3 regions of the Alkalihalobacterium sp. TH-98 genome follow, and region 2 is predicted to be linked to each of the others. Evidence: riboswitches for the same ligand, from Rfam matches in the RefSeq annotation. Region 2 holds a riboswitch; each other region holds the start of a gene.
What was found. Region 2 has a riboswitch for cobalamin ahead of AC2VNP_RS02120 (hypothetical protein). Riboswitches for the same ligand answer to the same signal wherever they lie in the genome.
Positions count from the first base shown of each region.

Region 1 (10,305 bases), on a different contig from region 2:
AATTGTTTAATTTTTGTACTGAAAGCTGTATTAATAGAACTCCGTATTGTTATATTTTTTCAACAATGTCTCTTGAACAAATTGTCTGCACTCAGTTGATAAGGGAGATCTGTCTTCATGAATGATATCCCCAAATGGCCTGCCACCTAAAAACTTAACTTCACCTTCAAAAGATTTGCCCATAACATCATCGTACACTGAGAAGGTCACAAAGGTTGTATTGTGTTGTGTACTCTGAAAATCGGTTATACTTAAACCATGTTTATAATGTTGCATTTAAAATTCCCCCTACTTATTTCTTTATCATGATGGTAGATTTTATTGATACTACAAAGGAAGGAGCCATAAAATGTCGACGATAGATATTAATGCTATACGTAAATGGAAAGCAATTCCTGATGATTTCAAACAGAAAATTCTAAGTAATGTATTTTGCGTTAACTGTGGCGTTACAACCATTATCAATTATAGTATACATGATGATTCAGACGGCATTCTCCTTAAAGGAGTCTGTAAAAAGTGTAAAGAACCAGTGGCCCGATGTATTGAGGATTGATAACCCTATAATTTTAATTTTTCGTTCTCTAAGTATTAAAACAAGAGAGAGGGCAAGAATGCTGCCTGTCCTCTCTCAACTTCTTCCGTATCATATTACACATTTTCATATAACAATCCCTTTTCATCCACAATTGCGTCTGGAACCTCTGTCTCAATATTTCTAACTCTAGGCTGAAGATAAACAATAGTTGTCACCATGACAAATAATAATCCAACGAAAATGAATAGTAATCCTATGCCGCGGCTTTCTCCTACGCCTATCAACTGACCTAAACTATTGGCAAGAAGTCCGTCTTGCCTCAGCAAAGGGTTAAACACATGGTCGACTAAAGGACCTGCGATTATGATTGCTAAAGGATAAAGGGAAGTACCCAGCATCCTTCTTATAGTAAAAACACGACCTTGGATCGCAGGATCAACTTTACTTTGCCAGATGGCCTGACTGCATGAATTGATAATTGGGATAAGAAAGAGAAATAATGTGAAGCTAGCCGTAATAAAAATAATAGACGTTGCAGCACCAGCAAAAGTGATCATAATACCTGCGATAGCACAGCTGAAGAAAACACCATGAATTCGATTTTTCGGGCCACCCCACGCACTAATTACTATCCCTCCAAGAAGCATTCCAAAACCTGAGATCGATAAAACAATTCCCAATGTTTGTTCTGATGATAACGAAATAATTAATGGTTGAAGCAGGACATTCACAAATCCGAGCAATAAATTGATCGATGCAGAAAAGAATAATAACCACTTAAACCCAGGCTGCTTCATTACGTATTGCCAGCCTTCTTTTGCTTCTATAATAAATTGTTTTGTGTCTAATTTAGTAGATCGCTTCTCTACAAGTTCAGGTATTTTAGCGAAAATTAAGGTTGTTACCGCTAAGGTAAATGCTGCCAAATCAACAAAGATAACTGCTTGCAACCCATATAGATGAACTAGAAAACCAGCCAACATTGGTGCAATAATAATTGAGGCTGACTCTCCTATCTGAATTAAGCCATTTGCTCGACCTAACTGATGTTTTGGGACCAATAAAGAAATCACCGATTGGTAGGTTGGCATTAAAAACGTATTAAAGCTAGACGCTAACGCTGTTGTTACGTAAATATGCCAAACTTCCAAATGACCTGTCAAAACTAATGCTAGAATAATTATGGTTGAAAACGCAGCTGCACTATTACTCATAATCATTAATTTCTTCCTCGAAAACCGGTCAATAATGACACCTGCAAATGGTGATAAAAGTAACGTTGGAAGTACTATAGAAAGAATAATCATAGAGAACTGTGTAACCGAACCTGTTTCTGTTAGGACCCAAAAACCTAAAGCAAATGAAGTCAAACTAGTTCCGATGACAGAAACAAATTGGCCCACCCATATTAATAAAAACATGTTAAAACTTTTAATATCCATATCCATTCCTCTTCTAGTCATTTTCCCTATTGGAAAGAGCCTATTTATTAAAGGGAAAGTTCACCTAAGTTTTGGATGAAAGATACCTTTTCAATAGATCTTTCTTCTCTAATTATTCCCGTTTTCAATCGAACGAGTTTTTGTAACGTACCTATATTTTTTTTCTCTGGAACAATTACTTCACCTAAAACGTCTAATGTTAAGATCTTGGTTGAGAGCACTTCTTCCGTCACATCGCTGTTTAAGGTTAATTGACCATTTACGATGAAATTCATCGGTTTTTCAAGGGCTAGAAATTGGTCATTCGTCCACTCTTCCTCACCTTCGATAAAAACAAATGTATTCTCATAAGTCAGCACTTCTGTTTCTACTTCTACACAACGTTCATATACTAAGTCTTCAATGTCTTCGTGACAAATAATAACGGAAGTTGAATGAATGTTTTCAATTGATTGAGAAAACACATCTCGTATAACATCCGCTTCTATAATGATAGGTTTTTGAGTATAAAGGTTTCCATGTTTCAATCGTTTAATTGATCTTGCATTTAACCTAAGTTGTTTTTTTATTAATTCATATCCCGACGGAATCACTCGAACAACACATGAAGACAACGAAGACGTTTTTTTATACAAATAAGCTTCTTGATTTTCATACATATAAATAAGCCCGTTAATCTCCATTTTCTTAATTTTTTCGCAAAATAAATCCATATCTAAATCCTGGCTGAATTGAAGCATTCCATTTACGATTAAATGGCTGGAAGGCTCAATCGCTAAAAGAAAAGAATTTGTAAGTGTAAATTTTCCATTTTCAATTCTCGGTAATTCTCCTTCATAAGTCTCAATCATCATTGAACCGTTTGAAAAAAGCTGACTCACCTTGCCAGAGAGGTGAGCTGGGCAAAAAATCTTTCCACTCACCAGTAATTGTAAAAAGTCACCTTTTATATGCTGCCCTTGAACATTTTTGTCGAACATCACCATACCGTTCACAACTAATTGGATAGGCGCATTAATTGATCGTAAGTATGCTTCATCGATCATTAAAATCCCGCTATATAACTGATATCCATCAGGTACTTCAATACCTTTTCCGATGTTCCCAATATTTAAAGAAGTTACCAAATGTGCATTTTCCTTCCGATAAATAACTAATCCAACATTTTCAATTCGTTCAATTTTCTCAACACTTGCTTCTGATGCGTTCATTAAATTAAGTACACCAATATTTCCAATTGTTTGTTTCATGTGTTATCGCTCCTCAATAATTATTCTCAAACGTTTTATTGCGATATGAAGCTTGTAGCGTACAGATGAGGGAGGTATTCCTACCTGTTTACCGATTTCTTGACTTGATAAGCCTAACCAATACTTCTTAAAAATTAAATCACTTAAATCATTAGGTAAATGGGACAATAATTCAGTAATTTCAAGATGATTTCCGACTATATGTTGCACTGGAAAATCTAGTTCTTCCTCCCATGAGGTCGTTCGCTTTTCTTTTCTACGAGCATCAATCAACTGATTTTTCATTACTCGAAAAAACCATGCCCGCTGCTTATGCAAAGGCAGACTGTGAATTTTTTCTTCACTTAATAATTTGATAAGTGCCTCTTGCACAAGATCATTCGCCTCTTGTTCATGCCTGGCAATGGACCTGGCAAAACGATGAAGATCATCTTTTAAACTGTTATAAACATCACTCGCTTTCACTTACACCACTCACTTTAACTTATAAAATTTCACTTAAACTACGATTTGAATAAACTCAATTTTTTCATACTTCATAAGGATAACGAATGAAACGACCAAAGTGTTTGAAAAAATTTTTTTATATCTATAGTATTCTCACTTCAATTAATAAAAACAAAAAAGAATGTTAGCAACTCATTCGTTTAGACTAAAAATATAAGTGGTTCCCCTTAGTGAGTTTGTTGTTTCTCAGAGATGTAAGACACCCTTCACAAAAAATTCCCCCAAACTAATAGTTTGAGGGAATATGTAATCTTCTCTAAACCTGTTCTATCAACACGACTGGTCTCCACATGACTTGAGTGGTGATCGCAGACATAATGATGTAGCAGTCTGTAGTTTTTCAATTACCTACTCTACTACACATGCATCCGTTGAACAAACAACTCTACAAACTTTTCACAACGAATTTGGTCTTGGTCTTGTGGAGTTAATTCGACTTTTAAAGTTACTGCTAAGTCTGTATGAACAAACAACATATCACGGAAGTGGTCAACGGCTCCGCAATAGTTAGGATAAAACCGATCTCCTGTACCAAAAACACCTGTTTTTATATGTTTTGCATTCTTTGTTTCGATAGCTTCATATAAATGAGTCCATTCTTGTGGTATATCCCCGTCTCCCCACGTATACGTACCAATTGCGAGTCCATCGTAATGTTCAATTGTCGTGACCTGAAACTCTTCGATAGAATACAACGAAACATTTAAATTATACTTTTTAAAGGCTCGGTAAATCATTTCGCTTAGCTGTCGAGTATTTCCTGTAATTGATGTATAAACCATTGCAACTTTCATTTTATAATTCATCAAATCCGTTCGACTGACTCACTTTTGTATAGGTTCTTGATTTTTGTTCAAAGAAATCCGACTTTGTTTCATTCATCATTTCATCACTAAATATATGAATCCACGGCATAGGGTTATCTCGTTCTTCAAAATAATTCGCCAAACCTAGCTGACGAAACCGCTTATTCGCTAAGTATTCTACATATCTGTCATATTCTGATAAATCAATGCCTTGTATGCCTTTTAAAATGGCATGCGCCCACTCTTTTTCTAGTTCTACTGCACTGCCGATGGTTTTATATATATATTGAATGTTTTTTTCACAGTTGAGCTCTGGGTTTTCTGTCATTAAAATTCTGATAAATTGGGAAACAAAATATGCATGTTGCATTTCATCCCTTTGAATGTAACTGATCATCGTGCTCGTACGTAACATTTTCTGCTGACGGGCAAGGTTATAGAAAAACGCAAATCCTGCATAGAAATAAATGCCTTCTAGATTAATAGAGTTTACACATAAGGAAAATAAATTCTGTAAGGTAGGGTTCTTACGAAAGGATTCATACGACTCCAATATAAGCTCATTTCTTTTCTGTACTAATGGATCATCTTTCGCTTGATTAAATTGATCAATTTGCTCATCTAAAGGAATAAGAGAACTTAATATATAGGAATACGATTCATTATGGACCGCTTCTTGTTGTGCGATGACTGCAAAAATCGCTTTAAAACTAGGATCTGTCACATAGTCCATCACGTGTGTCATCGTCGGTGTTTGAAGACTATCGAGAGATGCTAATTGTGTATTAATTCTTAAAAAAATTTCTTTTTCTTTTATCGTTAACTGATCCCATTGTTTAATATCATCTTGCATATTAATTTCTTGAGCTTTCCAAAAGTTAGATAATAACACATGATAAAAATCATACATTTGCGGATACGCTATATCGTTCCAATTTAATATTCCAGATGACTCTCCATTTACGATGCCTGTTGACTTATTAGGGAATTCTGGGTTAAGTAATTTAATTTTTGTTAACTCACTGTGTATATTCATTTATGGTCCTCCTAAATCTCCTCTAGCTGTGACAAGCTTGACATTCATCCATTTCAGCTTGCGAAGTGCTTCGAACATAATAGGTCGTCTTTAGCCCTTGCTTCCAAGCCTCTAGGTGAAGGTTTAATAAATCTAACGCTTTTACATTATGTTGAACATATAAGTTAAAGCTAACTGATTGATCAATATGTCGCTGTCTAGCGGCATTCTGCTTAATACTCCACTTCTGTTCTATTTCATGTCGTACTTTTTGATAATACGGATACGTAATATGAGTTAACTCGGGTGCCGTTACGATAAATTTAAAGTTTTTCTTTTCTTCGGCATATTCCACAGCGTACAACGGATCAATCCCATCAGTTGAACCACCAATTTTAGCTGTTGACGAGTTAGGAGCAATAGCCATCATCCAGCCATTCCGGACGCCATATTTTTTTACTTCTTCTATCACGTTTAACCAAGGAATAGAATTGTAACCTTTTCGTTTAAAATAAGCCCCGGTGTGCCATTCAGAACCTTCGAACTGGCTATAGGCTCCTTTTTCCTTAGCGAGTTCCAGTGACGCCCGTATCGTATAATAGGCAATCGTTTCATACAGCTCATCTGCGTATTGAACGGCTTCGTGAGACTCCCAGTGTAAGCCTTTAATTGCTAATAAATGATGCCAGCCAAATGTCCCTAAACCAACGGCTCGATATTTTTTATTGGTTACTTGCGCTTGTCCCACCGTAATGGTATTAAGGTCAATAACATTATCTAGCATGCGCATTTGGATTCGGACTAACCGTTCTAATGCATTCGCCTTCACCGCATTAGGTAGATGAATAGATGACAGATTACAAACGACAAAGTCACCTGGTTTACGAACGATCACAATGTTTCCATCTTCATCTCGATATTCGTTAACGATTTGCGTTGCAGACATATTTTGAGTAATCTCGGTGCATAAATTACTACAAAAAATGGATGTACGCCCTTTAGCAACTATATGTTTATTTGGATTTTGACGATTTACTTCGTCCCTATAAAACATAAATGGAGTCCCTGTTTCTAGCTGAGCAACCATTATTCGTTTCATGACATCCATCGCTCGATATGTTTTTCGAGGCAGTAATGGATGGTTTACCGCTTCTTCGTATTTCTCCTTAAAGTACCTTCTATCTGTTTCATCATAAAAATCTTCTAACCCTAATTTAGCTCCTCTTTCATCTTGCCATCCCATCATTTCCTTTACTTGATGTGGACAAAATGTATGCCAAACTCCACTACTCTTTCCAGTTTCATCAACTTCTTGTAATTTCTCCATAAACAAATCTGGTACTGTTACACCTGTAAAAATATCATGTGCTTTTCTTCGCTCATCGCCGTTATTTGTTTTCAAATCTAAAAACCCATTCATAATATCCTTATGAAAAAGATCAAGATAAACAGCGACTGCCCCTTGACGTTGACCGAGTTGATCAACACTCACTGCTGTATCATTAATGAGGCGGATCCACGGAACAACCCCAGAAGAATTTTCTTTAAATTTTTTTATATCAGAACCCAGTGCCCGAACCTTACCGTAGTATACTCCTATCCCCCCTCCATCTTTACTTAACCTAGCGATATCCCAATTGTTTAAATAAATGCTATCTAACGAATCCTCTACTGTATCAATAAAACAAGACGATAACTGACCAAAACTCTTCCCTGCATTAGCTAATGTAGGCGTTGCCACTGTCATAAAAAGATTACTTAATGCCCAATAGGCTTCTTTTACTAGAGATAAGCGATTTCCCCCTTTTTCGTCCTGCATCAAGGTCATCGCAATGATCATAAAACGTTCTTGCGGTAACTCGTATAAGTTTTGGTCATGATCTTTTGCAAGGTACCGGTCTGCCAGTAGGAAAAGACCAATAAAGTTAAACAAGCTGTCACGTTCGGGTTCTATTTCCTCCCTCAGCTCGTTAATTTCTTCAATACTATATCGTTCTAATAATTGTTGCGAATAAATCCCCTTTTCAGTTAACATCTTGATAAGGTGATAAAAGTCACCATACTTTTGTGTTTGGTCATAGCCGCGGTTGTCTGACGCTTTCTTATATAATTCATTCAAATATAGAGTTGCTGCAACATACGTCCAATCTGGTTCATCCATTGAAATTTGATTTAATGCATAAAATAACGCTTGTTGGTTGGCCTCGTTTTCTATATCTGGACCGCTTAATTCCTCAATACGGTTTATTAGCTTCGTAACGTCTATCGAATACCGTTCAGACGCTTCCTTAATAGCTTTCACTATACTTGTGTATTGTGTTTCTATTTGTTTAATCATACTCAGCTCCCTTGGTGATTTTTTCGGTTAAAAAGCTAGATAAAATAAAAAAACTCTTCCGATAATGGAAGAGTAACTGTCGTAAAAACGGCACAAATTGACATATGTAAAGAAATTTTCTGCACCGTTTCGACTTCTCACCCCCCGAAGAAATGAAACTTTTGGAAAGAATAGGCAGGTCTCCTGACTTGTGTTTCTCTTTACTCTGAGCCTTCCCATATAAGCACCAATTAAGTGAACTTATACAGTGGTGACCTCATTTCATCCACACTTACAGTTGCGGGGACAGTTCTGGACTTTCACCAGATTCCCTATTAAGTCTATTATCAGACACCTATCATTCCATCATATCAATATTTAGTTAACTACAAACAAAAAAACACTATATATTGTATATAGTAAAAGAAAGTCTAGCAAATTTCAATCTTTTTTATAAATATATCATGTTATAGTCAATCTCATATTGGTTCTATGATTTAGTTATAGAATTGAGTTTATACGTTGTTTCTTCCGTTCTTGTGCATGGTTATATAACTCTTTTTCCTCTTCTGTAACAGGGACCACACCTGGGACTGGTACTGGAACACCTCGTTCATTAATTGCAACCATTGTTAAGAATGAGGTAGTGGTAATTGTTCGCTCTCCCGTTTGTAAATCTTCACATTCAACTTTTACGTAAATTTCCATCGATGTTCTTCCTGTTGAGACTACAACAGCCTCTAAATATAAAATATCTCCTACCTTTGCAGAAGAAACAAAATTCACCCGATCAATGGATGCCGTTACGACAACATGCTTGCTGTGTTTCATCGCAGCAATAGCAGCTATTTCATCTATTTGCGATAAAACGGTCCCTCCAAAAATAGTCTCTAGATGATTTGTATCAGCAGGCAGGACTAACTTTGTTTGGACGGTCCTTGATACATCAGTCAATAAGGTTGTTTTCATTAAAATCACTCCAATGTATTAATAACAGCGAAATTTAATTTAATAGAAGCATTTTAAACCAAGTGGGCTAAAATGCTTCATAAATTTTATTAAACAGGTTGTTCTTGAACGCTTCGTAGCTTCCTAGTGGCTTCGACCATATTTTTTAACGATGCAATTGTTTCTTCTTCACGACGTGTTTTTAAACCACAATCAGGATTCACCCAAAACTGTTCTTTAGAAATAACTTCTAAGCTCTCTTCTAGGATCGTACTAATTTCTTCAACACTTGGGACACGCGGGCTGTGAATATCGTAGACACCTAACCCAATCCCAAGTTCATATGGATTTTGTTTTAGAGATTGTATGAATTCACCATGACTTCTTGATGTTTCAATTGAAATTACATCTGCATTAAGAGCACCTATTGGCTAAATAAAATCATTGAACTCGCAATAGCACATATGTGTATGAATTTGTGTTTCATTTTTCACACTTGAAGTCGCTAACTTAAATGCTTTTACAGCCCAATTTATATATTCATTCCAATTTTCTTTACGTAACGGTAACCCTTCTCGTAAGGCCAGTTCATCTACTTGAATGATAGAGAGTCCTGCTTCTTCAAGAGCATCTACCTCTTTTCTAATGGCCAAAGCAATTTGATAAGCTACTTGTTTACGAGAAATATCATCACGAACAAAAGACCAGTTTAATATTGTCACAGGGCCCGTTAACATTGCTTTGACATACTTAGAAGTTAATTGTTGTGCTTCTTTTATCTCTTTAACTGTCATCGGTTTAGTCCACTCGACATCACCATAGATAATTGGAGGTTTTACACAACGTGAACCATAGGATACGACCCATGCGTAGTCTGTAAAGGCAAAGCCTTCTAGCTTCTCACCAAAAAATTCGACCATATCTGTACGTTCAAATTCACCGTGGACTAAAACATCAAGTCCAATTTGTTCTTGAATTTGAATCCAGCGAGCTGTTTCACTTCTCACAAACTCTTTATAAGCTGAATCTGTAATTTCTTGATTACGCCATGCTGTACGTGTACGTTTTACTTGATCTGATTGGGGAAAGCTTCCGATTGTTGTTGTTGGGTAATCTGGTAACTTCATCGTTTCTTGCTGCAATGATTGACGTTCCTTATATCTCATTGGACGACAAAAATGCTCTGGCCTCACTTGTGCTACAAGCTCTTTTACACGTACATTATTTCGATCATCATGTTGAGCTAAAGCATCTGTAGCTAGCATAATTTCCGACACACTTTTTTTTCCCCGACCATTCTCTATCACGAATATAGGATGTGATATGAGTTAACTCCTTAATTTTTTCATCAGCAAATGACAAGGCATTGGTAAGAGTAGGGTCCAGCTTTTTTTCAGACTGTGTTGTTACTGGTACATGTTGTAAACTGCATGAAGACTGAATCCATGCTTCTTTTACACCACTTAAGGATAAAATGGCTTG
Region 1 is NZ_JBYCKM010000020.1:3,436-13,740, reverse strand. It holds gene AC2VNP_RS07835 (hypothetical protein) at 31-276, opposite strand; gene AC2VNP_RS07830 (hypothetical protein) at 350-556, shown strand; gene AC2VNP_RS07825 (MFS transporter) at 652-1,980, opposite strand; gene AC2VNP_RS07820 (hypothetical protein) at 2,028-3,230, opposite strand; gene AC2VNP_RS07815 (RNA polymerase sigma factor) at 3,234-3,695, opposite strand; gene AC2VNP_RS07810 (flavodoxin domain-containing protein) at 4,094-4,531, opposite strand; gene AC2VNP_RS07805 (ribonucleotide-diphosphate reductase subunit beta) at 4,533-5,579, opposite strand; gene AC2VNP_RS07800 (ribonucleoside-diphosphate reductase subunit alpha) at 5,602-7,896, opposite strand; cobalamin riboswitch at 8,053-8,249, opposite strand; gene AC2VNP_RS07795 (acyl-CoA thioesterase) at 8,377-8,844, opposite strand; partial or broken gene metE (5-methyltetrahydropteroyltriglutamate--homocysteine S-methyltransferase) at 8,934-10,305, opposite strand, start outside.
Region 1: another riboswitch for cobalamin. It lies ahead of AC2VNP_RS07800 (ribonucleoside-diphosphate reductase subunit alpha); the one in region 2 lies ahead of AC2VNP_RS02120 (hypothetical protein).

Region 2 (10,305 bases):
CTGTTGCCGGATCGAAAATCTTCAGAAGATACGTTTGGAGAGGATGCGAAAAAGTATTTGTCAGAAGCGACCGTCGAAACAAATTCACCACTTATTGGAAAGTCAATTGAACAAGCTGGTTTACGTAATTTAAGCGGCTTATATTTAATTGAATTGATCCGGAATGGAGAACGAACAACATCTGTTCCTTCGTATAAAAAATTATTGGCTGGAGATCGGTTAATTTTCACCGGAGTTTTAACAACGATTGTCGATATTCAAAACATTAAAGGGCTAAACGTTGAAACGGGAACGGATCTAAAATTAGAAGATTTACAAAACGGCAGTGCATCTTTAGTTGAAGCTGTCGTTTCCCACCGATCTTCTCTTGTTCATAAGACAATTAAAGAAAGCAAGTTTCGCAGTTTTTATGGGGCAGGGGTAGTGGCTGTCCATCGAAATGACGAACGGATTAATGACAAAGTCGGGGATATTAAGTTAAAAGCTGGAGATACTCTCTTACTTTTATCGAATAAAGACTTCGAGCCGAGGTGGTCTAATTCTAAAGATTTTTACTTGTTATCATCGCTTGAAGAACCCGAAATCGTTGACTCTAAAAAATCGATTATTGCCCTTACTACTTTGTTAACTATGATTTTACTTGCGTCTTTTAATATTTTACCAATGTTTAAAGCTGCGGTATTAGCAGTCATTGTTTTATTTTTAACTAAAACCATTACAATAAGCGGCGCTAAAAAATATATACAATTCGATGTCCTATTATTGATTGCGTGTGCCATTGGTATTGGTACCGCACTTGATCAAACAGGGGCTGCAGCTTGGATTGCTGACCACTTTATTCAACTCACAAAAGGGGCAGGTATCATAGGCGCGATTGCAGTTGTTTACTTATTAACAACGGTCTTTACCGAGGTGATTACAAATAATGCAGCAGCCGTACTGATGGTACCAATCTCTCTTGCGATTGCCACTCAACTAGCGGTGGATCCAATGGCATTCTTTGTAACCATTGCAATTGCAGCGTCGGCAAGCTTTGCAACACCGATCGGTTATCAGGCGAACTTAATCGTCTATGGCCCAGGCGGCTATCGCTTTTCTGACTTTTTAAAAATCGGGATACCACTTAACATTCTATACATGATTGTTACAGTTATTATTGTGTATGTCGTATGGATTATTTAATACAAGATAGAAAGAAAACTAGTCTTAAAATAAAGAGGTGGATAATGAAAATATCAAGTAAAGGTGAGTACTCACTACGAGCATTAATTGCATTAGGAGAAAATGCGGGAAAGGTGATGACCGTTTCTGAGATCAGTACGATTACACAAGTCCCGCCACCTTATTTAGAAAAAATATTAATGCAACTCAAGCAGTTAAGCTATATTACAAGTCGCCGTGGCTTCGGCGGGGGCTATCGACTAAGAATAAACCCTAGTGAAATATGTATCGGTGAAGTGATCCGAAAACTGGAAGGGCCTATAGCACCCATGAGTTGTGTCAGTGTAACATCCTATGAACCTTGTGAACTAGAAGGAAATTGTAGACTCCAACCATTATGGGGGCTCGTTCGGGATACGGTTGCTCACATATTAGAGAATATTACTTTAGATGACATCCTAAAAAATAAAGTGATTGAAAAAGAACAACTTCTTAATGGATTATGGGGTAATCGAAGGGATGTTCGAATAGATACTGAATAGATGTACTTAACTAAATAAGAATTTTTTTCTCAACTGAAGAAGAGAGGTAGTTAACAACTCTTTCTTCTGATTTCTAAACTATTTTGATTTTTATACTATCAACGAACCTATACTTAAGCTAAAATAAAGTTATAAAGTGCCACTCATGGGATTTATTGAAAATACTAATTATTAAGATTATGACGAGAGGTATAGCAACCACTCCAAGTAGATATAGGTGATGACATGTCTTATTTCTTTACAATAATAATACCAAGTTTATTATTTTGGTGGCTCTTCTTTTTAGTTCTCGCAAGAATTATGAGCAAAAGTACAACAAACAGTTGGAAGAAAGATTTAAAGCTTTCATTTATTCAAGCTGGACTTCTAATCGCACTACTACCTCTATTTTCTTATTTTATAGATTTTATTAAGTAAAAGTAAAAGATTAGTGTCATACTCCAAACTTTTCAACCTGCAAGAAAAGATTGTTGTAATATTCTAACTCTAGATATAATATTACAACATATCGTAAATCTGTTTTTAGCCAACAACTACATATTGTATCCAGGAAGTATAGGTGTCGAATACGGCTTAATAGGGAATCTGGTGTAAGTCCAGAACTGTCCCCGCAACTGTAAGTGTGGATGAAATGAGATAACCACTGTATAAGTAACGCATTAGCTGCTTGTATGGGAAGGCTCAAAGTAAAATGAAGCACAAGTCAGGAGACCTGCCTTTACTTTCAAAAGTTTCAATTTCTTCGGGGAGTAAGAAGATGAGACGGTACAGGCAATCTATATCTTCTTTTCATCATAGGTTTAGTACCGTTAAATTTGTCATTACTCTTCCGATATCGGGAGAGTTTTTTTTATTGTCCTAAACATAGAGTGTGCGGTTTAACTTATCAGTGATTCAACTTTCAAAACAAAAAGGAGCAATGACATGAAACATCAAATACAATTGGTTTCTGACCTTCAGTCAATTAACAGATATATGAGCGATTATCCCTTCCATCCGGCATTAAATCGTTTTCGAGAGGCAACAGAACAACAAGATGCGTTACTAGCCACTCTTGAAAGAGGGAGTCGAATTTGTATTGCAACAGATGAGGACTGGATAGTTGGCTACACGTTAATACTTGATCCAGAAGAAAACGAACGTTGGAGTGCCTTATCGTACATTAAAGTACTTGGAGCAATTGAAGTAGCACCTACCTATCGAAGTGAAGGGATTGCTAAGAAATTACTTCACGGCATTTGCAACGAACCACAATTAGAGCAATTTATTATTTTATCCATCGAATATGCTTGGCATTGGGATCTTCAAATGGTAGATGGAGACCTTCAATTATATAAAGCTTTACTAAAACGCTTATTGCAATCACAAAGGTTCAATGAAACGGTAACCGACGATCCAGATATCACACAGTACAAACATAATTTTATGATGTCAAGATTTGGGGAAGGGGTATCTAGTGATCAAATCAATCAGTTTATGAGACTGGCTAATATATACTCCATATATTAAAAAACACCCGACCTTGGGGTGTTTTTCTTTCACCATATCCTTACACAACTTACTTTTTCTCCAATTCTTCCTCGAAGAAAAAAGTGGCTGGCTGTTCTTTGACGGTGTATGAATATCTTTTCATGTTCTTGACATATTGGGATTTAGAGACGGTTACTGTTTCATCCGTTGCTTTAATTATCACTTGTTCACCGCTAGTAAACAGATTTTTCTTCATCAAATCACCCTCTCTAGATGGATACTTTTATTATAGCTCAATTTTCATAGGAATAATAGGGGAGAAGCAGTATTAACTTTGTCAAGGGAATTCTTCGTAAACTTTGTTGCCTTTATTTGTAATAAACATCACACTACTGAAAAGGGATGCTGCTCACAAAGAAATAGAAAAGAGCCTAAAAAAGAAACAGTTACTTTTATTAAACAATAGTATTGACATATGCTAAAATAAATTAAGCAATTTTCTTAATTTACTGTTAATTATTTTTTATTTACTACTTACTAAGGAGGTATTCATATGGGAGAACAGTTTTTTAGGCATTATCTTGCAACTCTATCTTATCGGGCAACTGTAGCAATCAAAGATGCACCTTCACATTTCCCTGAGTTTAACGCAGGAAAGGGAGTCCGCACACCAGTCGAGATTTTATCCCATACGTCAGACGTACTAACACTAGCTTATTCCTGGTTTCAAGACATCGAGAAAAAGAAAAATGTCGGCAGCTGGGAAGAAGAAGCGGAGCGTTTTTACCAGTTGTTGGAAAAGTTGGACCGAGTATTTACTGAACACAAACCGATGAAAGCAACGAATGAACAGCTTCTACAAGGACCTTTAGCAGATGCAATGACTCATGTTGGCCAGTTGATCATGCTAAGGAGACTTGCCGATTCACCAACAGAACGCGAAAACTATATTAAAGCAACCATTCAATCTGGAAGCCTCAGACCAAAATCCACTGATATGAACGAATGATAAATCGGCTCTTCAACCCAATTGGTTCTTCAACGCAATGGGCGATGTGGAGCCGGCTGTTACTCTGGCTAACTAGTAAAGGGATGCTGCTATTTTTATTATCTCATCTTTACTTAAAATATAACTATAAATTTGATACAAAACGTGGTCGTCCATCTAGTACAGAAAGTTTTCACCCGTATCATCTACATGTCCAATGTACCCAATTCTGTCCTTGATTTCAATTTTTACCCAACTATTGTTTCAGGCTGTTCATCTAAACCACCTAAAGAAGCATTCTATAACAATATACACACAACTGGAAAATACCGGATATACATCAATAGAACTAATGGAATGATGTGGAAAAAGGGGTTTTAGACAGTAAAGCGTGATCAGGGGATGTTCATATGAGATAAGGGATTGTACGAGTCATATATCTCACTTTACTCTTAAAAAAAGTGGACTAGAGCTCATCGTTTCCCAAGGCACTCCTTTCCTCACGTAGTTCCATCATCCTTCGATTAAAGCAGGTGATTGGTAGGCCTTTTTATAAACGGTACCAATTTTAAAGAGGCTGATACGACTTCCCGTAACACAATAAATGAGCCACGATATACAAGATAAAGAAAATCGGGAGTGAATAAATATGTTCCCATGTGAGTGGGTTATAAAGGTCGATCCAGATAAAGAAAGGTTCTGCGGCATAAGCGGAAATGAGTGCAAAAAGGAACCCTTTAATATAACGGCTGACATGAGGCTTTATTTGCAAAACGACCATTGTCATAACAGGGATTAAAGACAAATCCCAAGGTATGAATGCAGGGATAAAAGGGATGACCTCATAATGATATTCCCAAAGACCTAATTGGATTCCCAATGAATCTAACCAAGACGCGATGAACATCATAAAAAAGCCAGCCGACAATAAACGCAACGTACTGTCTTTTTTTCTATAGATAACCCAGACAATCCACGGAATGATTGTAAGTCCCAGACCTAACCACCACTGCCAAGTAAATAAAACATACTCAGTCCATAATTGAATATGCTCGTTGTTGATTTCATGAAGTTGTTTAAATAATTGGGATATTTTCTTAATACCGTTAGTTTTCATAATGGATAGGTTACCTCAATTTAACAAAAATCATGTAACTGTAAATTTATTTGATTATATTTCCTTTTGATTTAATACTGCACCCGTGCATGCTTCAAAGAACTAAAAGACTTTTTCACAATATTAATCGTAGGAGGAATTCCATTGAAGATTGATCAGAACTTTATTATTCAATCGTTTGAGCACGCGGTTCATAGTTACCGTGAAGCGACTCACCAAGTAGGTCTATGGGAATCAGAGAAATATGTATTTACAAAGTACTTTAGAAAGGAAGATAAAATTTTAGATATTGGCTGCGGGACAGGCCGAACTACATTTGGATTGTACGAGCTGGGTTATAAACATTTAGTTGGCTTAGATTTATCACCACATATGACCGATGAGGCATTACGTATCCGAGATCAGTTCGGCATGAACATTGACTTTATTCAAGGAGATGCGACGAAATTAAGTTACGATGACAACTCTTTTGATCACGCTTTGTTCTCTTTTAATGGATTTATGCAAATTCCGAAAAAAGAAAATCGCATCCAAGCCTTAAAGGAAATTAATCGCGTTTTAAAAACCGATGGACACTTTATTTTTACAACCCATGACAGAAATGGCGATAATGATTTTCAAGAATTTTGGATTGAAGAAAAACGACGCTGGAAAGAAGGCAAACAAGATCAAAGACTATATGAATTTGGTGACCGCCTTATAACAACGAGCGAGAAAGAACGTGACATCTATATCCATATTCCAGACAAAGAGGAAGTCATTACCACCTTGCAATCAGCTACATTTACAATCGTGGAGCAATTTTACAGAAGCGATTTATTTGATGAGCCAGAACCGGTTAAACACTTTTCAACTGATTGTATGGTTTGGGTCGCAAAAAAGACAGAGTAGAAAAAAACTTCTAGATGAGGCAGGCGTATTATGAGGTAACAATTCTACTCTAGAACCTATTGAAATCTTTCCCATTATAAAAGTAAAGTACCTTACAAATGCCTATTCAAAAAATAGTCTATAGTGTGAAAAGCGATTAGATATCTAATCGCTTTTTTATTTCAATTAATAAACTATCCTAAACAACAATAATACAAAAGTCATACAGGCATTTATTATAGGATAAGAAGCAGGATTAACAACTTACATATTCTGTAAGTTTACAGGGTATACTAGATTTGCTCGACGCCTGAAATTACATAACGAGGTAGTGTACTTATGAAAAAAACCGAAGCAATTATGTGGAGTATCGCTCTTCCAGGCTTTGCTCAAATGTTAAGCAAAAACTATTTGAAAGGAGTTTTATTTATTTTCTTGGAATTCCTTATAAATGTACAAGCGAATTTCAACGAAATCATTATGTTAAGCTTTCTCGGTGAAACGCAAGCAGCTATTGAACGAGCAGATTTCCAATGGCTTTTATTTTATCCGTGTCTTTATTTCTTTGCGATGTGGGACGCCTATAAAGATGCAGGAGGGGGGAAAGGGGACTATTCATTTTTACCACTCGTCTTCGCCGCATTTTTTGTCACCGTTGGAACGATGTATTCACCGAAAGTCATGATCTTCGGTGTATTACCAGGACCAGTATGGCTGCCTATTCTCTCAGTCATTCCTGGTTTATTGACAGGATATATCATCCGAAGAACAATTCTAACTATACAGGCTGCCTAAATTACATCTTTTCTTTATATACACCGCACCCTTAAAACCTCAAAACAAATGGGAGGAAAGCACTTATGAACATACTACTACAACAACAGCGTAATACTCCCCATTTGTTTTCTCCATCTACACGAAACGACCTAATCCCATGAAATATATTCCAATTACAAGATTTTTATGGATTTAAAAGGAAAAATCATTCATACTATAGAAATGGTAGTATAGTATTCTATTTTATACATTTCTTGTAAAAGAGGTGTAAATATGGCATATCAATTTGCATTACTCTTAGCGTTAATATTAATAGGATGTTTTTCCTGGATGGTGTATATAATCGATCAGAGTCAATCTAATAGACTATTAAAATATGTTCCGACGATTGTTTCAGCTCTAGGTATCGCATTCTTCTTCATCAAATTACAGTACATTTCAAAAGGCTTTGAAGGAATTAATGATATGATCATCATTTTTCTGGCCATTACATGCTGTACTTCCTTAATCGTTGCCTTGGTACTAGAACTAATCAACAAAAGAGGAAGAAATGAATTTCAATAAAATCTGCCTCTTACTGATTGGAATGGGAAGGGACGACTAAAAAAACTGGAGGGGTTTCAATGAGTGTAAACAAAACAGAACCAAATTATTATGACGGAAGAGATGTTTCAAAACTAAAAATTCAATTGAATGAGAACCAAAACATTTCTAAACCGCAAACAGGTACGCTTCTAAAGTTTCCTGTATTTCCTAATTTAAATATGAAAAACTAAATCGTAAGACAAAAAAAGGGTGACCCATACTCAGTGAATCACCCTTTTTAAAGCCATTAATTATGATTTTAATATATCATGATCCACGTAACGTTCGCCATTTAATTCACTAACAATATTAATAGCTACAGAAGCACCATGACCTGCTGTAATAATCGTGTGAACACTTACACCAGCTATCGTTCCAGCAGCCCAGATCCCGTCTACGTTTGTTCTGCCGTTAGCATCGACTTCGACAATCGTTTTAATTCTCGGTTCTGTACCATCAACTAGCTTGACACCAATTTTACCAGCTAAGTCTGTTAATGCCCCAGTTGCTAACAATACATGCTTCGCTTGAAATTGGCCATTTTCTTCTGTTGCAATAGTAAAAACTTCGCCATCTTTAGCAATCGTGATAACCGTATCCTTCACAATTTCAGCACCTTGTTTAATCGCTTGATTTTTCCCTAATTCAAGAAGATCAGGTCCTTCAATCCCGTTTACACCATAGTGGTTCTCAACCCAGGCACGGTTTGTCATACTTTTATCATTTTCAAAAACAACTGTTTTCTTTCCTGCCTTTGCTGTAAAAAGGGCAGCACTAGAACCCGCTGGACCTGCTCCAATAATCGCTACTTCATACATATTTATTCCCCCCTAGATTTATAGTTTTTATTAAATACTAGAGTTTTAGTTATAAAGTCTCTAGTTGTAAAACATTAGTTACACTTAAAATTCTCTTGCTGCTTTTTGCGCTTTTTCAATACCTTCCGCAATGATCGCTTCCGCTTGATCCGGGAACTGGTTGTGACCTTCTACGATAATCGTAGTTGGGTCTTGGATCCCCCAGAAGCCTAGAACATTTTGTACATAATTTACAGCCATCTCTACAGATTGAGCAGGGCCCTCTGAGTAAACTCCACCACGAGCATTCAACAGAACTACCTTTTTATTTGTAATTAAACCAACAGGACCTTCAGCTGTGTATTTAAAAGTTTGGCCCGCTTGAGATAAGTAATCAAAGTACGTGTGCAGAACTGCAGGAACTGTAAAATTCCAAAGAGGGAAGGCAATCACAATTTTATCTGCTGCTAAAAATTGATTTAAATATTTAGTAACAATTTCAGTTGAGCGTTGTTCTTCAGCAGTTAGTTCTATTCCTTTTGCCAGCTTAAACATACCATTGATCATATTTGTATCGTAATAAGGTAGGTTTTCATTAAAAAGATCCAGCTCAGTAATTTGATCTAGTGGGTGAGACTCTCTATAACTGTCTAGAAATGCTTGATAAAGCTTCACACTTACCGCCTGGTCAATTGGTCTTGAATTCGCTTTAATAAATAATACATTCGACATGGTAAAACCTCCAAATATGTGTTTAATTTAAGATGTTGGTATAGCAACTAAAGTACTATAAAGTTGATACAACAACAATTTTAATATGAGATGTTGCTATATCAACTATTATTTATAAAAATAACTGTTTTTAGCAAGAAAAGTGTAAGCGCTGAGCTCAACATTATAGGCTAAAGTCCCCTGAAGAGATCAGAAAACACAGCGAGTGTTCATTTATCGTTAGGGGACTAACCGTTTGGATAGCATTTCATTTATAAAAACAGTCTACATTTTTACTCATTTTAGCAAGTGTCTTTTCTAATTGTTCTAATTCTTCTTTTGAAATATCTTTAACAACTACATCATTAAACTCCTCTGTAATTGGAATGACTTTTTCACCCAAAGCCTCACCCTCAGTTGTTAAAAATAACTTCACTGAACGACGGTCATCATTACAATTCACTCTAGAAATGAAACCTTTTTTTTCAAGGTTTGAAGCCATTCGTGCGATGTTTGTTTTATCTTTGTTTAGCTTTTGGGAAATCTGATTTTGTGTTAAACCGTCTTGTTCCCAAAGGAGCATCATAACTAAATTTTGCTCAGGCGCTAAATTAAAGGCTTCAAGTTTGGCTTTAATATAACTCGTTAAGTGTAAGTCAGTTTGATGAATTTTAATACTAATGTAGTCATGCAAAGATAGTTTCAAAAGATTTACCTCACTATTTATTTTAGTTGCTATACATACTATTTACAGTTTCAAATTATAAAGAAGAGGAGAGACGGTGTCAAATTCTTTGCTCTTTAATCCGAATTAGGAAATTTACCTAACTTTAGGTATTAGCCCGCTCGCTTTTCTAGGTATTTGCATACAAAGGAAGAGAAGTAAATTAAAAAAGGATGGTTTTTTTCATGGAGAGAAATTGCAACTGTAAAAATAAGGGTATGACAAAACCAGCAGGATTAGATAATATGATGCCAAGTATGCACGGTCATGAAATGATGGGGCAGCCAGGAATGACAATGCCATTAATGGATCAACACCATATGCAGCCTATGATGCCACATGCTCACCATCACCAGATGATGATGCCATCATGTCAAGGAATGCCGCAAATGATGCCATTTCACCACCAGCACACTATGATGCCGCATGCACAACATCAGCAAGAGATGATGCCATCTCATATGATGCCTCATGCACAGCATCAGCAAGCGATGATGCCATCTCATATGATGCCTCATGCACAGCATCAACAGGCGATGATGCCATCTCATATGATGCCTCAC
Region 2 is NZ_JBYCKM010000005.1:115,054-125,358, reverse strand. It holds gene AC2VNP_RS02130 (SLC13 family permease) at 1-1,182, shown strand, start outside; gene AC2VNP_RS02125 (RrF2 family transcriptional regulator) at 1,227-1,703, shown strand; cobalamin riboswitch at 2,244-2,437, shown strand; gene AC2VNP_RS02120 (hypothetical protein) at 2,628-3,212, shown strand; gene AC2VNP_RS02115 (hypothetical protein) at 3,262-3,429, opposite strand; gene AC2VNP_RS02110 (hypothetical protein) at 3,727-4,182, shown strand; gene AC2VNP_RS02105 (CBO0543 family protein) at 4,730-5,278, opposite strand; gene AC2VNP_RS02100 (class I SAM-dependent methyltransferase) at 5,423-6,169, shown strand; gene AC2VNP_RS02095 (hypothetical protein) at 6,488-6,943, shown strand; gene AC2VNP_RS02090 (hypothetical protein) at 7,199-7,489, shown strand; gene AC2VNP_RS02085 (hypothetical protein) at 7,549-7,701, shown strand; gene AC2VNP_RS02080 (NAD(P)/FAD-dependent oxidoreductase) at 7,762-8,328, opposite strand; gene AC2VNP_RS02075 (FMN-dependent NADH-azoreductase) at 8,413-9,039, opposite strand; gene AC2VNP_RS02070 (MarR family winged helix-turn-helix transcriptional regulator) at 9,287-9,724, opposite strand; gene AC2VNP_RS02065 (hypothetical protein) at 9,928-10,305, shown strand, end outside.

Region 3 (10,305 bases), on a different contig from region 2:
TTTCTTTACCCTTTTCGCTTTACATTGCTTTAAAGCAAACCCGACAAAATCACCCATTTCAATAAAAGCTTCTTCTTTAGCTTCAGGATGAGTTTCAATGGCAAACTTCTCACTTCTACCACCTGTTGTTAAAAATAAGTGATCACATCCGTTAGTAACTGCTACTTGAATCGCCTGAGCAATACTCGCTTTAAATGCTGAAGTTGAAAAAGGTACAACCGTCCCTCTCGTACCTAATATTGAAATTCCTCCAATAATACCTAACCTGCCGTTTAATGTTTTCTTCGCAATTTCTTCTCCATCCGGTACGGAAATGATAATACTTACACCCTTTACGAGAGAAAATTTCTCTAATACGTCTATAGCAGCCTCAATGATCATTTTTCGTGGAATAGGATTGATGGCAGCTTCACCGACCGCTACTGGTAAACCAGGCTTTGTTACCCTTCCGACACCTACACCTCCGTCTAGATGGATACCTTCATCCAGACTTAATTGAACGGTCGCGATAATTTGTGCTCCATGAGTTGCGTCAGGATCATCCCCACCGTCCTTAATGATTGTTGCGCTAGCTTCACGTTCATTAAATCTTACATTTTCCATGTTGAAAGTTACCACTTCACCAACAGGTAAACGAATGGACACTTGTCTCACTTCTTTTTGCAAGAGGAGTGAAAGTAAGGCGGCTTTTGTTGCTGCCGTCGCATTAGCACCAGTTGTATATCCATGCCGCATATCCTTCGGGTCTTTTTCAACTTTCTTCTTCATGTTCTACCCCTGCTTTTCAGCCATAAGTGATAATGCATTTAATGCAGCAACAGTAACTGGGCTTCCTCCTTTACGTCCCATGTTTGTAATAAATGGGATATCTAATTTAGCCAGTTCTTCTTTTGATTCAGCAGCTGATACAAAGCCAACTGGCATCCCTATAACAAGTCCTGGTCGGGCCTCACCGTTCTTTACTAAACGAATTAATTCTAGTAATGCAGTAGGTGCATTACCAATCGCAAAAATTCCACCTTCAGCTTCTTTAATAGCTTTCCGAATAGAAATAATTGCCCGCGTTGTATTCAGACGTTTTGCTTCTTTCATAACATCTGGATCAGAGATATACACATGAACACTCCCACCGAACTTTTCAATTCTAGGTTTACTAATCCCGACTTGAACCATTTGTACATCAGCGACCACTTTTTTTCCCGATCGAATTGCTTTAATTCCTGCTTCTACTGCGTCTCTATGAAATACAACACTACGTCCTAACTCAAAATCAGCAGACGCATGTATAATGCGCTGAACAACTGGATATTGTTCTTCTGTAAAATGGTGTACACCCAACTCGTCAGTGATCATTTGAAAACTCAATCCTTCAATTTCTTGTGGTTGTACGGTTAACGGCTTAAATTCTGTTTGAAAATCCATTTATAGCACCTCAATTTTTTGATTTATCGTTTCTAAAACATCGTAATAAGTCCTGCAAACAATACCGTAGTCTAATTCAGGTCTTGAAATCATTACAATCGGTATATTTAGTTCTTTAGCAGCTTCAACTTTTTCGTCCACAGAACCGACCTTACCACTTTCTTTCGTAATCATAAGCGTTACATTATATTGCTTAAACAGTGCAATGTTTAGCTCCTTAGAAAAAGGACCTTGAATGGCTACAATATTTTTTTGTTCAACACCTAATTCCGCGCATTTTTCCATGTTATCTTTACGTGGAAGCATCCTTGCAATTAATCGAATCCCATCAACATTCAATAATTGCTCTGTAAAAATTCGAAGTGTTTTACTTCCAGTTGTAAGCATAACCGTCCCCTTTTTCTCTTTGGCAAGCAGTGCTGCTTCTTTATAAGAAGAAACATGCGTAATCTGTCCAGTACGACCCTGATACTCTTCCCTTTCATAGCGTATATAAGGTACTTGTGAGATACGACTCGCTTCAACTGCATTTTTTGATGCTTCTTCCGCAAATGGATGAGAAGCATCGACGATCATTTGTAGTCCTCTTTGTTCAATGAATGCCTCCATTTCTTCAGCGGTTAGTCTTCCAACAACGGTTTCAATATTCGCTTCACGAAGAGAAATAGCCGCATTATCTGTTACGACCGAAGCAATGATGTCATGACCTGCGTCTCTAAGTGTTATCGCCAATTCTCTTGCATCACTTGTCCCAGCTATTACATAAATCATCTTCATCCTACCTTTGAACTTCATGCTGATGGTTGTGATGATGAGTATGCCCATGATGATCATGGTGGTCATGGTCGTGGTGATGATGTATATCCATATGTTCCATTGCATGTATGCGGTACGAACAAACATCACAATTGAGTTTTGCTTTACCTTGCAGTGCTTCTTGTGCCCTTTCAACAAAGATCGTTTTCAGAATAGGATGGAAACCGAAAAATTCAGTCATCGAAAAATGTAATTCTGGATACTCAACTTGAAAGGTTTGAAGCTTTTCAGACATTCGGTCCATTAATATCCCTGTAAAGAAAAAGTAAGGAATAATATAAATGTTCTTGACTCCTAGCTTTATTGATCTGGCAACACCTTCTTCAACTGTAGGTGAAGTTACACCAATAAATGACAGTTCGACATTAACCATATCTAATTTTTCAGAAAGCAATCTACCTATCTTGTATAGCTCACTATTCGCATCTGCATCACTGCTGCCGCGGCCGACTAATAAAATACCGACATCTTCTTTTCCTTTCTCGTTAGAAAAGCCAACATCAAGTAGACGCGATTGTAAAATATCAAACACTTTATCATGAACACCGATTGGTCTACCATAATTAAATTCGACATGAGGATACATGGCTTTTGCTTCATCAATTTCAACCGGGATATGTATTTTCGCATGCCCCGCTGAAAAAAACATCATTGGAACGAGGCCAACTTTCGTTGCTCCTTGGTCCACACATCGTTTTATCCCTTCACGTATTGTTGGAGTGGAAAACTCTAAAAAGCAAGTTTCAACGATTGGATACGGTATCTCCCCTTTCATTGACTCAACAAATTGAAGAAGTTGTTCATTACCTTCCCGCTTTTTTGTACCGTGACCGATAAATAAAATTGCATTCATTGCGTTTCCTCCTTTTTATTTAGCAACGTCTATTAATCCCCACAAGCCATATCTACTACCACTTGCTCGGGAACTTCTTTGTAATAAAATCCTTCAACAACTTGTACTCGTTTAAAAAACTTATGGAAGCGCTCATTTGGTAACCCTCGATTTTTGTAATCTTCTACTATGTTAACAACAAGGTCGACAAGCTTTCCTCCTTCTAATCCTTCAGCAACAAGCTGTCCGACATGAGCATTTCTACCTGTTGTTTTAGCTCCTAAAAATAAATCAAAACCTTTCTTACGATATATGATCCCTATATCATTTGTTGGTGCACTATAGCACGCCATTCCACAGCCGTTAAATCCAATATTTATTTGCTTTGGTACAGACATTCCGCCGATTAGTTGTTGAAGTTGTTCTACTTGTGGAATCGAGTCTGCTTTTTCACCGTCACAAAAATCACATGCCTTTATGTTGACCACATCACCTGTTGGAAGAAGTAGAAAGCCTGTATTCTCCAAACTTTCCGTTATTTTATTTGGATTGGATGTCTTAACTGAAACTTTGATTAAGTGATCTGGTGTATACTCAAGTGTTGCTCCCTCTCCTACCGTTTCTACCAATGCTGTCAATTGTTGCGGTGTTATTTTTTTATTCGCAATCCCAGGTGAAACTGCAAATTCAAAAATGTCTTCCTGTTGAAACTCGTTTCCTTTTTGTCGGCTGTTTTCTAGTGGTTTTGTTTTAATATCCAGTTTTGAAAGCGCCTCTTCTGCTAGAATGCGCGGACTGAGCGGTCTGTCAGCTATCAGTCTTTCATCTTCTACTCCCCCATGAAGTGCCCAAGGTTCTGCTTCTTTTTTTAGCCGTTCATGTGGTTTAAGTTGTTGTTCAGTCTCATTCAATGTGTATTTTCGTTGATACCCTCTTGGCGTAATCATTTTTCCTTCATAGATGAACGTAGAATTATTTCCGATAATAACCGTGGTTAACATCCCTATTTCATGGTCCAACATATGTTCTAAATCAGTAATAACAATTTGTTCTCTTTCTCGATAAGCACTTTTCACCAATCCAACTGGTGTATCTGGTGAACGATACTTTAATAAAATCTTTTGTGTCTCGACAATTTGTCTTGTTCTTTTCCCGCTTCGTGGATTGTATAACGCGATTACGAAATCAGCTTCAGCAGCAGCATCCACTCGCTTTTTTATTAATTCCCACGGCGTTAAATGATCGCTTAAACTAATCGTACATGCATCATGCATAATTGGTGCTCCTAATAGCGATCCACAGGAATTGATAGCCGAAATGCCAGGTATAATTTCTACCTCAACACCCCCTTCTTCCTTCCAGCCTTTTTGAATGAGAACTTCATACACAAGGCCAGCCATACCATAAACACCTGAGTCTCCACTAGAAATGACAGCTACTTTTTTTCCTGTTTCCGCTTGGCGAACAGCTTCTTGTGCTCGACTCACTTCTTCTGTCATACCTGTGCGTACAATTTCTTGATTTGTAATTAACGGACGAATTAAATCAACGTATGTACTATAACCGATGATGGAATCGGCTTCTAAAATGGCTTCTTTCGCTCTAAAGGTCATATGCTGTTCACTACCAGGTCCAAATCCGATAATTAGTAGCTTACCTCGCTGCATCTACTTCCTCTCCTTTAATGGTTGATTTATTTTATAAAGCAATACACCAATACACCAAATAAAAAAGCACCCCTAACCATAGAGTAATGGTTAGAGATGCTCATAACTTCCGCCCAAATAAAATAATTCGCATGAATAATTAAATTCAGAAAATCCGCTCTCTAACACCTCCCTATCTCCCGTAGGTCAGACAGTGTTGTTAGAAAAGGCAGGTCTCCTGGCTCATGGTTAGTGCAATCTATTCCTTCCCATTCATAGAACAGTGGTTTAATAGACTACAACCAAATTACAGTGGCGGGACCGCGTCGGACTTTCACCGAACTTCCCTTTTAAAGATCTTAATAGCATTCTACTAGAATTGTTTACAAATTCATGTAATGAACACGAACACTGTTAAAATCTTTACCCTTTCCCAACATATGTGATTGTATTAAAAGATTAATGGAAAAGATAAAGGTTTGTCAATCTATTTTTAAAATTATCTAAATATGTCGAGTTCAATAAGGAGGACAAAAAGAGCCGAGAAAATCGAGAAAGCGTAGCCTCCGAGCACCGGAACGTATAGTGTAAATACGTGAGGAGCGTAGGAGCAAGCTGACGAAGAGTTTCGACAGCTATTTTTCCCGGACTTTTTGAAAATCCTCTAAAATTGTCGATTGATTATAGAGCACACTCTTCTATTTCAAAGCCTAAATCTTCGATAATATTATGGTCTTCTGTAACTGCTTGGCCTTTCGTAGTTAAATAATCACCTACGAATATAGAGTTTGCAGCAAATAACGCTAACGGTTGCAATGTACGAAGGTTTACTTCTCTTCCTCCAGAAACCCGAATTTCTTTTGAAGGGTTTATGAAACGCATCAAGGCTAGTACTTTTAGTGATTTCATCGGTTTCGTCCGTTTGTAGTTTTCTAGTGGAGTTCCTGGAATCGCATGTAAAAAGTTCACTGGGATGGAGTCAGCATCAATTTCTCGTAATGAATACGCAATCTCAACAATTTGCTCATCTGTCTCACCCATCCCAATAATACAGCCAGAACAAGGAGACATACCTGCCGCCTTCACTTCTTCAACCGTATTTACACGATCATCATAAGAGTGAGTTGAAGTGATGTTTGTATGATTGTCCTTATGTGTATTAAGGTTATGGTTATAACGATGAACCCCTGCTTCTTTTAACTTTTTAGCTTTTTCATCGCTTAAAATTCCTAGGCATGCACAGATTTTCAGGGGCATTGTCGCCGTAATTTCACTAACCGCATCAATAACTTGATCAACTTCTTTTTCAGTAGGACCTCGCCCGCTCGCAACAATACAATATGTACCAGCTTTTCTGTTCATAGCTTCTTTGGCACCTGCGATTAGAGTCTCTTTATCTAGTAACGAATACTTTTCAACAGGTGCTGTTGAAACGATCGATTGTGAGCAGTAACCGCAGTCTTCGGGACATAACCCACTTTTTGCATTAAAAATCATATTTAGTTTTACTTTTTTTCCGTAATAGTGTTTTCTTACACGAAAAGCGGCTTGCATAATCGGTAAAACCTCATCATCATCTGCTTGAAGAATACTTAATCCCTCTTCAATGGTTAGTAATTCGCCATTTAACGCTTTATCTGCATACTGTTCCCAAATACTTTTTGTTGATGTTGTTGTCGTCATTTTCTCCCAACCTTTCGTCAACTATCTTTTAATATAAGTTAACATTAAATAGTGAGGTTGACAAGAATTATTTACCATATTATTAGGCAGTGAAAAGGTCCAATTACCCCATTAAGACAAGTTTTTTGATGTTTATAGTTGATAAATGAAAAAATGAGCAGCCATTATGACCGCTCCTCTTCCATCTCCATGTATTGTTGCATACGCTTTTCAAACCATATTTTTCTCTCCGAATTATAAATGACCTCATCGGTGATCAACTCATTAAGAAACTGATGACATACCTTCTTTTCACTAATGTTTTCTAGAATCTCTTTTCGCGACTCCCTTAAAAATTCAACATACTCTTCATATTCTTGTCCATACTCTTCACTGAGTTGGTTGACAATTTTCTTTGCTAACATTGGACTTGCTCCTTCTGTTGAAACAGAAATCGTAAGCCTTCCTCTATGTAAGGTAGACACCATGTGAAAATCACTTAAGTCAGGTTGATCTACGATATTTATTAACTGATTTGGTTTTCGATCTTGATAAACGGTTAAATTTACCTCAGGGTCGTTTGTAGCTGCTATAATTAGAAATGCTTGATCTAGAAACACTTTATTATATGCAGATTGAATCCATTGAACCGACTGATTTTCAACTAACTCTATTAGGTTTTCACTTAATTGAGGTGAGACGACTGTTAACTTAGCCCCATGACTTACTATTTTTATAGCTTTTCGTTCGGCGATTTTTCCACCACCAATGATAACGACCGGCTTATCCTTGAGGTTCAAACTAATTGGCATGAAGCTCATGATGACTGCCTTTCATTAACTCTATCGTTTTTGAATAGATTAAGTTCCTAATTTGCTCGTGATACCCTAGAAAATTGCATAGATGTACTTGTTTATGATCAGTTATTTCTATATCGATAATAGCTCGCCCCATTCTTTTCATGAGTACACCGGTAAATAATAGATAAGGCATGACATAGATAATCTCATTATCTTCCTCTATGATTTGTTTTAGGCCGTCTTCAAATATCGGTTCAGAGGCTGCTAAATAACTAGGAGTTACTTGATTTAGTTGAAGCTTTTCTTTTAATCGTCTTGCAATTTCTTCAAAATCAGCTTTGGCCTCCATATCACTACTGCCTCTTCCGACCAGTAAAACAGAAGCCTTGATTTTATCATTTGTCTCTTTTTGAAAACCTTTTTCTTGTAAACGGTCGAATACGATGTCGATCATACGATCATCGACTCCAATAGGAGAACCATATATAAATTGAACCTCAGGGTAAAGCTGTTTCGCTTTTCCAATTTCTTCAGGAATATCTTTTTTAGCATGTCCCGCTTCTAATAATAAAACGGGCTGAACAAATATTCTTGTCGCTCCTTGTTCAATACAGCTTTTAATCCCTTCTTGGATTGTAGGTTTTGTTAATTCAATAAACGCAACCTCTTTGATTGATAATGGCAGCATCTCCATGACCTTATTAATAAACACTAGAAATTGTTTATTCCCTGCATTAATTCTTGAGCCATGCCCAATATATAATACACCATCCATTTTTTACACCCTCTTCCTTACACACTTTCAAGCTGAGATTGCTTAAGCAGAAAATCGACCAAAGCAGAATGAGATGGTTCATTTAAAACATGGTTAACTTTAAATCCAGCATTTGATGCTGCTTGGGCAGACTTTTCTCCGAAACAGATTACATCTAATTTTAATAATTCCTGATAAAGTTGTGGAGAAATTTGTTCCGCTCCAATTTTTAATTCTAGTACTGATTTTGCACTAGGAATGATAATGGTCGATAACAACTGATCATCCATCAATCGTTGCAACACAATTTGTGAAGCGTTCGTAATATGATTTTCATGGGTAACCATTGTGTCTATATTTGTAAATGCTTCTACTGCTTTTTTTTCACCGACAACTAGGTGATTAGCTGATTGTGCTATTTCTTGAATCTTTTCAGCAATACAGCCAAACTTTCCAAGCTGTTGAAGTGACTTATCAGAAAGCACTTGAAACTTCGCTTGGATTGACCGTATATCAAGTCGCTGTATAAGTAACCATTTAAAGAAATAACGAATACTGTCTGGTGATGTAAATGTGATTTTATCATATTCATTTATCTTTTTAGTTATATCATTATTTTGACTGGAAGATAGAAGTGAAGTCTCTTCAAACGAAGGATAATTATAGACATCTGCACCTAATTCACTTAGTTTTTCTTCCAGTAGGCTTTTTTCAGTACTTGTCCGTGCAACTAGTATTTGTTTGCCGATTAAAGGTTTCGTCTCGAACCATTTTATCTTCTCTCTTAACGCTACAATGTCACCAACTAATGTTATCGCTGGATTTTGAAACTTCGTTTTTTCCACCTTATCCCCAATTGTTTCTAATGTTCCTACTAACGTTTTTTGTCTTCCGTATGTCCCCCATTGAATTAATATGACAGGCGTATGGGCAGGACGACCATGCTTCATTAATTGCGTCGCAATATGAAAGATATTACTGACTCCCATATAAAAAGCGATCGTATCGATCCCTTTTGCAAGTGAACTCCAATCAATTAACGGTTGGCCTGAGGTTGATTTATCATGTCCCGTTACAACCGCAAATGTTCCTCCATATTCACGATGAGTCACTGGAATTCCAGCGTAGCTTGCGGCGGCTATACTTGAGGTTATTCCTGGGACTATTTCAAAAGGAATGTTTGCTTGTGCTAAGCTATCCGCTTCTTCTCCCACCCGTCCAAACACACTTGGGTCTCCACCTTTTAAGCGAACAACAACCTTTCCGGCTAACCCATGTTCCACAAGAGTTTCATTAATTTTTTCTTGTCTCATAATGTGACGCTTCGGAAGCTTTCCTGCATAAATTAATTCAGCATCTGGCTTAGCCAGTAACAAAAGAGTCGGGTTCACTAACCGATCATAAACAATAACATCTGCTCGTTCAATTACTTTTTGTGCTTTAATTGTAAGCAGCCCCGCATCCCCTGGTCCTGCACCTACTAAATAAACTATTCCTTTTTTCATTTTAGCTTCCCCTTTACCGTTCAGAATTCTAATCATTTTATTTATGTACTTTAAGCTTATTCATATACACTTCATGTAAATTTGTACTCGTTCCTCTTTTTATATCCGAGTTTATTTATATGTTTTATAAAGTATATTAAAAATTAACCCTTCTTGCAACAATAAAACGCATAGTTGATGCTGACTAACTTGTGTAATAGGTGGATAACTTTAGTTATATAATTTTAGTTTATACGAACTTATCTCAATATATAAAAAGTGCCGGCTATCTTGAGTAGTACTGTACAAGAGCAGATGCGGTTTGGTCTTGTATAGTCTAACATTCAAGTTTAACAGGCACTTCATTTCAAGCTTTTAGGAATAAGCGTTCAAACTCTGTTGCACATAATGGTTTACTTATAATATACCCTTGTATTTGATCACATTTATGATCTTTTAGAAACTGTAACTGTTCCTGAACTTCCACACCTTCAGCAATGACTGACATATGAAGGCTGTGTGCCATAGCTATAATGGCACGAACAATCGATGAGTCTCCATTTTTTGATATTTCATCTACAAAAGATTTATCAATTTTTAACGTATCAATCGGATAATCCTTTAAGTAGCTGAGCGATGAATAACCAATACCAAAATCATCAATTGAAATTTTAATTCCCAATTGGCGCAGTGCATTTAGTTTTTTGTTCACATAATCTTTTTCATGTACTGCTACGTTTTCTGTAATCTCAAGTTCTAAATAATTGGGATCTAGTTGAGTCTCTTTCAATATAGATGTAACGGTTTCTACAATGTGAGGGTCTAAAAATTGCCGAGCTGATAAATTTACAGATACCGTAATTGAATGAGAGTTCTTAGAATGCCACAA
Region 3 is NZ_JBYCKM010000009.1:243,777-254,081, forward strand. It holds gene AC2VNP_RS04445 (cobalt-precorrin-5B (C(1))-methyltransferase) at 1-768, opposite strand, end outside; gene AC2VNP_RS04450 (precorrin-8X methylmutase) at 772-1,422, opposite strand; gene cobK (precorrin-6A reductase) at 1,423-2,193, opposite strand; gene AC2VNP_RS04460 (sirohydrochlorin chelatase) at 2,201-3,091, opposite strand; gene cobJ (precorrin-3B C(17)-methyltransferase) at 3,124-4,737, opposite strand; cobalamin riboswitch at 4,928-5,103, opposite strand; gene bioB (biotin synthase BioB) at 5,398-6,399, opposite strand; gene AC2VNP_RS04475 (precorrin-2 dehydrogenase/sirohydrochlorin ferrochelatase family protein) at 6,564-7,178, opposite strand; gene AC2VNP_RS04480 (sirohydrochlorin chelatase) at 7,180-7,953, opposite strand; gene cobA (uroporphyrinogen-III C-methyltransferase) at 7,971-9,437, opposite strand; gene AC2VNP_RS04490 (EAL domain-containing protein) at 9,784-10,305, opposite strand, start outside.
Region 3: another riboswitch for cobalamin. It lies ahead of cobJ (precorrin-3B C(17)-methyltransferase); the one in region 2 lies ahead of AC2VNP_RS02120 (hypothetical protein).